Prochlorococcus marinus str. GP2: one gene and its partner. Each later gene encodes a partner of the first gene's protein in a complex. Links are inferred from orthologs where the notes say so. Each region holds a gene or a part of one and is shown in the gene's direction. Other genes may lie near its edges.

Region 1 (3,509 bases):
ATTCTTAGTTCTGAATTTATTAATCAGATTCAATTAGTAGGACAAGATAAGAAATGTTTAACAGCTCTCGTAGTTCCTAATGTCGAATTGGTTAAAAGCAAGTTTTTGGAAGAAGACCTTCCAAAATTAAACCTGAATAAGAAAATTGGTACATTTTTCAAATCACAAATTAATAATTTGCTTAAAAGTCGATTAGGAGCAAGATCAGAAGAACAAATATTAGATTGTTATTTTGTTGATGCCTTTACTCTAGAAAATGGGTTATTAACACAAACTCTTAAACAAAAAAGAAAAGAAATAGAAAAAAAGTATTCATTACAAATAGAAAATATGTATGAAAACAAATTTAGTAAGAAAATTTGATTTGTTCTATCTATATTGAAAAGGTAAATTAATTTTTTATGGAAACAAAAAACTCAATATCTATAAAGCGCTCAATAGCTATTAAAGCTGTAGTTACACCAACTTGGAAGGAAGATGCTGAAAAAGAATTAAGTAAAGCAATTTCAAACATTGATCGGCAGTTATCGCAACTGGAGCAAGAGGGGCAGCAAATAGTAAATAATATTAGATCCCAATCGGTTAATCCCCTAGATCCAAGAGTTCAAGAACAGGTTAGTCAGGTGCAACAACAAGTCGCAGCAAAACGAAATGAAATTGAAGAACAAAAAAGAAATCTTCTTCAACAACAGAGTCAAGTTCGCGAATTAAAAATGGACGAAATTGTTGATCAAGGGCAAGTGGATAGTTTCTGTGATGTCACTGTGGGAGACAATCTTATTGAAAAAATGCAAGTATCGATTACGGTTAAGGATGGAGTTATTCAATCTATAGATAATAATTAAAGAGAAGATTTAGTATTTTTGATAAATATAAGTAAATCTTAATTTCGAAAAGTTTTAAATTCTAATCGATCTAAATTATTACTTTCTTAAGTTTTAAGAGTTCCCACTGTGAACATGATTTCGTATAATTAAAACAAGAGTTTAAAGGGTTCTTAACCATAAAAACTTTAGGAAGTTTGGTAGAAATCCCTTGAAACTTATGCAATAACAATTTTCTTATGTCTCACGAAATATTCATGCCTGCCTTGAGTTCTACTATGACAGAGGGCAAGATTGTGGAATGGTTGAAAAATCCAGGAGATAAAGTCGAAAGAGGTGAATCTGTCTTGGTTGTTGAATCTGACAAGGCAGATATGGATGTTGAATCTTTTCAAGATGGATATCTTGCGGCTGTTTTAATGCCTGCTGGCAGCACTGCACCCGTAGGAGAGACTATCGGTCTTATTGTAGAAAATGAGGATGAGATAGCTTCTGTTCAAGAACAAAATAAAGGAAAACAACCCGAAGTTTCTAGTTCGGATCAACTTGAATTGGTAAGTAATAAAACTGAAGAAAAACCTGTGATTCAAAGTGAAATTGTTGAAAAACAAGAAAAAGAAGTCGTATTAAAGAGTGAAAAGCCTGTACCATCTTTTAATACCGATCAAATTAATGCAGCTACAAGTAATGTTTCTTCGAGGGTGATTGCATCTCCAAGAGCTAAAAAACTTGCCTCTCAAATGGGCGTTGATTTAGCAAAGGTTCATGGATCCGGACCTCACGGAAGGATTCAAGCCGATGATATTTTAAAAGCTAATGGCCAACCAGTCTCTATACCATGGATAGGTGAAGGGGGTTCTCCTGCAAGTATACCTGGTGCAAATTTGGAAGTTGAAAGTAAACCAGAAACTTCAGGAAATAGTTTTGGTAATCCTGGAGAAACAGTTCAATTTAATACTCTTCAGAAAGCGGTAAATAAAAATATGGAATCTAGTTTAGAGGTGCCATGTTTTAGGGTGGGTTATTCCATTAACACAGATAAATTAGATAATTTCTACAAAAAAGTAAAACAGAACGGAGTTACTATGACTGCTTTACTAGTAAAGGCAGTTGCAAAGACACTAAAGAAACATCCTCAAGTTAACTCAAGTTTTTCAGAGAATGGAATTTCTTATCCAGAAAATATAAATATTGCTGTTGCTGTTGCGATGGAAGATGGTGGACTAATAACTCCAGTTTTAAAAGAACCATGCAATACTGATTTATTTGAATTGTCAAGGGAATGGAAAGATCTCGTAAAAAGATCAAGATCAAAACAATTAGAACCTGATGAATACTCAACGGGAACCTTCACTTTATCTAACCTTGGGATGTTTGGAGTTGATAGATTTGACGCAATTCTTCCTCCAGGAACCGGTGCTATTTTAGCCATAGCATCATCGAAACCAACCGTTGTTGCTAATAGTGATGGTTCAATATCTGTTAAAAAAATAATGCAAGTAAATCTAACAGCTGATCATAGAGTGATCTATGGAGCTGATGGAGCTTCATTCTTAAAAGACTTGGCTTCCCTAATTGAAGATAAGCCAGAGACTCTTGTCTCCTAAATTTAATTGATTTCTCAAATTAATAATGAAGAAAGAGATTATAAGCTTGAAGCTTATGATTATTTACTTGATCCTTCATTAATTGCTAGTAAACCTTCAGCAATTAGGCATGAATCAAGATTGATGATAGTTAGAAATAGTGTTTTAGAAGAAGACTGTTTAACTAATAAATTTACCAAGAATCTTTTAGATGAATTTAGAGAAGGTGATCTTGTAATTGTAAATAATACTAAAGTTATGAAAGCTAGGTTAAAGGTTGAATTAGAAAATAAGACTTTAGTCGAATTACTAGTTTTAGAAAGATCCCATGAATGTGTTTGGTTATGTTTGGCAAAGCCAGCAAAAAAGTTAAAAATAAATAGAAAATTAAAATTAAAATCTCCTTTGGCACAAGATATTAATTTGATTGTTGATGGAGTTGATGAAGAAACTGGAGGGAGATTTATTAAATTTCCGAAAAATATAACTTGTCTCAATTCAATGAATGAACTTCTTGATAAATACGGGAAAATCCCTCTTCCTCCTTATATAAAAAATTCCGAAGAAGAATCTTTTCATGAGAAAAGTTATCAAACTGAGTATGCAACAAATCCGGGGGCAGTTGCTGCACCAACAGCTGGTTTACACTTAAGCAAAAGTCTTATTTCCAAATTAAAAAAAAAAGGCGTAATAATCTTACCGATAACTTTGCACGTGGGTTATGGAACATTCAAACCAATTGATCAAGAAGATTTAAGTAACTTAAATCTTCACAAAGAATGGGTAAGTGTTAATAAGGAAGTAGTGGAGGAAATAAAAAGAATAAAGAAAACAGATAGAAAAATAATTGCTATCGGTACAACCAGCGTAAGAGCTCTAGAAAGTTGTTATTCTCACGAAATTAATGACTTTATTCCCATAGCTAAATACGTAGATTTAGTAATTAAGCCAGGTTATAAATTTAAGGTAGTTGATGGATTATTAACTAATTTTCATCTCCCTAAAAGTTCATTATTACTTTTAGTAAGTGCAATGATTGGTAGGGAAAGATTATTAGAATTGTATAAAAAAGCCATAAAAGAAAAATTTAGATTCTTCT
Region 2 (3,577 bases), on another replicon or contig:
ATTTCTTTGGAAATAAAAATTTAAAAATTATTGATCAAAATATTTATGTAATTAAAATATAGTTGAATACGAATCTTTCAAATTACTCATAGAAAATACTTTTTTAAAAATAACTAGTAAAAACAATAATCTAGTTAAAATTTTTAGATCATTTAAGAGCGGATCCTCTAGCAAAGACAAAGATCTTTTTTGTATAGAGGGGACTCATCTTATTGAGGAATTATTGAAGTCTGGAAATTCCCCCTGCAAAATTTTAGTTACTGAAAAATGGCTCAAAAAAAACCAAAACCTTAGTTCACAGTTTGATCAATCACTAATAAACTTGGTATCTGAAGAGGTTTTAGCTTCTGCGATTACAACTGTTAATCCAGATGGCATCGCAGCATTAGTAGAAATTTCATCAATACCTAATTATCAATTCAATAGTCAAGATAATTTTGTTCTAGTTCTCGATAGGATTCAAGACCCTGGGAATATGGGTAATCTTTTTAGAACTGCTCTAGCTGCTGGAGTTAATGCAATTTTTTTAGCTGGAGGTGCACACCCATTAAGCCAAAAGGTGTTAAGAGCATCAACTGGTGCAGTCTTTCACCTCCCATTTCAAAGATATGAGGGTACTGAAGAAGAAATAATAAATTCTTTATTAAAGTCTTTATCTGAATTATCGAATTTAGGATTTAAGATTTTTTCTACTAGTAGCTATAGTAAAAGTTCAAAAAAAACTTCAAAACCCTACTGGGAAATTGATTGGACTAAGTCTACGGTCTTAATCTTGGGTAATGAGGGGCAAGGTATTCATAAAAAAATTAAAGAAGCTTTTTATGAAACAATTACAATTCCGCATAGTGAGCTTGTAGAATCATTGAATGTGGCTTGCGTTGCAGTTCCTTTATTACTTGAACGAAAAAGAGCCGCATACACCTCTAATACGTAGATAAAGTGACTGATTCAAGTTTTGATTTTGATTTAATCGTTATAGGAGCAGGATATGGAGGTTTTGATGCCGCCAAACATGCTGCCGGTAAAGGACTTAAAGTTGCAATAGTAGAATCTTCTGATATGGGCGGCACTTGTGTTAACAAGGGTTGTGTGCCCTCAAAAGCTCTTTTGGCTGCTAGTGGAAAAGTCAGAGAAATAGCTGATTATGAACATTTAGCTAAACTTGGTATTCATGCTGCCCCAGTAAGATTTGAGAGGTCAAAGATTGCAGATCATGCCAATAATTTAGTTTTAAATGTTAGAGAAAATTTAACAAAAACTCTCAAAAGGAGTGGAGTTGAAATTATTTTGGGTATTGGCAGAATTGAAGGAAATCAAAAAGTAGGTGTAAGAGATAAAAACGGTATTGATAAAATTTTCACTTGTAAGAATATTGTTATAGCAACTGGTTCTTCTCCTTTTGTGCCCCGTGGAATAACTTTGGATAATAGGACTGTATTTACTAGTGATGACGCGGTCAAACTTGAATGGCTTCCAAGATGGATAGCTATTATTGGAAGCGGATATATAGGATTAGAATTTGCTGATGTTTATACGGCGCTAGGTTGTGAAGTTACCATGATCGAGGCTTTGGAAAATATTATGCCAACATTTGATCCAGATATTACAAAAATTGCCAAGAAGAATCTTATTCAATCAAGAGATATTGATACAAAATCAAATGTCTTTGCGACAAAAATAACACCTGGCTGTCCTGTAAAAATAGAACTGACAGATGCAAAATCTAAAGAAGTTCTAGAAACTTTAGAAGTTGACGCTGTTCTAGTCGCAACAGGCAGAAGTCCTAATAGTGATAAATTAAATCTTGAGTCGGTTGGGATTGAAACAGTAAAGGGCTTCATTCCTATTGATGATCAAATGAGAGTTAAAAATGGTGATGAAATAATACCTAATATTTGGGCTGTTGGAGATGTAACAGGCAAACTAATGCTTGCCCATACAGCCGCAGCCCAAGGGACTATTGCGGTTGATAATATTTGCGGTGGTAACGTCGAAATTAACTATAAAAGTATCCCTGCAGCAACCTTTACTCACCCTGAGATAAGTTCAGTTGGACTCTCTGAGGCTGAAGCTAAAGAGTTATCGGTAAAAGAAAATTTCCCTTTGGGAGTTGTCAAAAGTTTCTTCAAAGCCAATTCAAAAGCATTGGCAGAATTGGAGAGTGATGGATTGCTCAAGTTGATTTTCAATAAAGATAATGGGAAAGTATTAGGTGCTCATATTTTTGGGTTACATGCAGCTGATTTAATTCAAGAAATTTCGAACGCTATTTCAAGGAACCAAGATGTAATTGAATTATCTAAAGAAGTTCATACTCATCCCACTCTTAGTGAAGTAGTTGAGGTCGCATATAAACAAGCGGCTTCTCAAATAAAGTAATATCTAAAATTAATGGAGATAAGACGCAGGCCACCAAATCCAACAGTAAGGGTAGAAAATTTAGAATATGCTGTACCTCATAGAGAAGCACAACCAAAAAATATTCTGGAAGAAATTGTATGGCACAAGGACATTGAAATTAAGAATTTTAAAAAAATAGTCTCTTTAGAAGATCTCATCAAAAAGATTGAAAACCTTTCCGCTCCAAAGGATTTTTATAAAAATATCTTGGATTCAAAAATAAAACCAGGAGTAATTGCTGAAATAAAAAAAGCTAGTCCGAGTAAAGGAGTTATTAGAAAAGATTTTAACCCTGCAGACATAGCAATTTGTTATGAAGAATTAGGTGCATCATGTATCTCAGTACTTACCGATAAAAGGTTTTTTCAAGGTAGTTATGAAATTCTCGAAACTGTAAGGAAATCAACTAATCTCCCTCTACTCTGCAAAGATTTTATTATTTCTGCTTACCAGATTTATAAAGCAAGGGTATCTGGTGCTGATGCAATATTATTAATCGCTGCGATTTTAAGTGATGACGATTTAATTTATTTAAAGAAAATAGCTGATAATTTAAAGATGAGCGTGCTTGTTGAAGTCCATAACTCTAATGAATTAGAAAGGATTCTAAAGTTAAAATCTTTTAATTTGATTGGAATAAATAATAGGGACTTAAAGACTTTTAAAACAGATTTAAAAACATCAATAGAATTGATGCATAAATATTCAGATATATTTTTAAAACAAAATATTATTTCCATAAGTGAATCTGGGATTAATTGTGCCGAAGATTTAGAATCGCTTAGATCTATTGGAATCAAGGGAGTATTAATTGGTGAAACTTTTATGAGAGAAACTGATATTGAACAATCGTTCAATAAATTATTTAACTCAATTTAATTTTGATTCCAAATTGTGCTATAAAATTGAATAAAAATAGTTGTTCTGAATATATATGCAAGCTGTAATTTTAACAGGTATAGTTGCAGGATTTGTACATGTAGTTAGTGGTGCTGATCATCTAATTGCAATGGCACCAGCAGCGATTAATAATCCCCAAAAAGCTCTTAAAAATAGTTTCTCATGGGGCTTGGGACACTCTTCAGGTGTCCTCTTGTTAGCTTTTCTAGCGATTTTTATTAAGGATATTGCGCAATTAAACAAAATTTCTAATATTGCCGAATTCCTAGTTGGAATT

Evidence for each region.
Region 2: the proteins of EU91_RS05765 (region 1) and lpdA are in contact, whole or in part, in a crystal structure (PDB 1EBD), measured with the Geobacillus stearothermophilus proteins. The link is inferred for Prochlorococcus marinus str. GP2 from one-to-one orthologs. Residues at the interface, in WP_033016211.1 of Geobacillus stearothermophilus: Ile130, Ala131, Met132, Pro133, Arg136, Arg140, Glu141, Asn155, Arg157; in WP_049624544.1 of Geobacillus stearothermophilus: Pro340, Ser341, Asp344, Tyr345, Arg403, Asp406, Val408, Glu431, Ala432, Gly433, Asp438.

What each region holds. Positions count from the first base shown.
Region 1 is NZ_JNAH01000003.1:342,462-345,970, forward strand. What follows is about bases 393-3,247. They hold EU91_RS05765 (dihydrolipoamide acetyltransferase family protein), read left to right. Parts: upstream 393-1,063; coding sequence 1,064-2,431; downstream 2,432-3,247. Other genes in these bases: EU91_RS05770 (YlqD family protein), read left to right, coding at 402-845; queA (tRNA preQ1(34) S-adenosylmethionine ribosyltransferase-isomerase QueA), read left to right, coding at 2,438-3,247. Outside these bases: EU91_RS05775 (AMP-binding protein), read left to right, coding at 1-363; more of queA, read left to right, coding at 3,248-3,509.
Region 2 is NZ_JNAH01000008.1:58,335-61,911, reverse strand. Bases 237-3,159 are described here. They hold lpdA (dihydrolipoyl dehydrogenase), read left to right. Parts: upstream 237-939; coding sequence 940-2,379; downstream 2,380-3,159. Other genes in these bases: trpC (indole-3-glycerol phosphate synthase TrpC), read left to right, coding at 2,392-3,159; EU91_RS02065 (TrmH family RNA methyltransferase), read left to right, coding at 237-934. In the rest of the region: more of EU91_RS02065, read left to right, coding at 59-236; more of trpC, read left to right, coding at 3,160-3,279; EU91_RS02080 (hydantoin utilization protein A), read left to right, coding at 3,335-3,577. UniProt on the Escherichia coli protein: Lipoamide dehydrogenase is a component of the glycine cleavage system as well as of the alpha-ketoacid dehydrogenase complexes.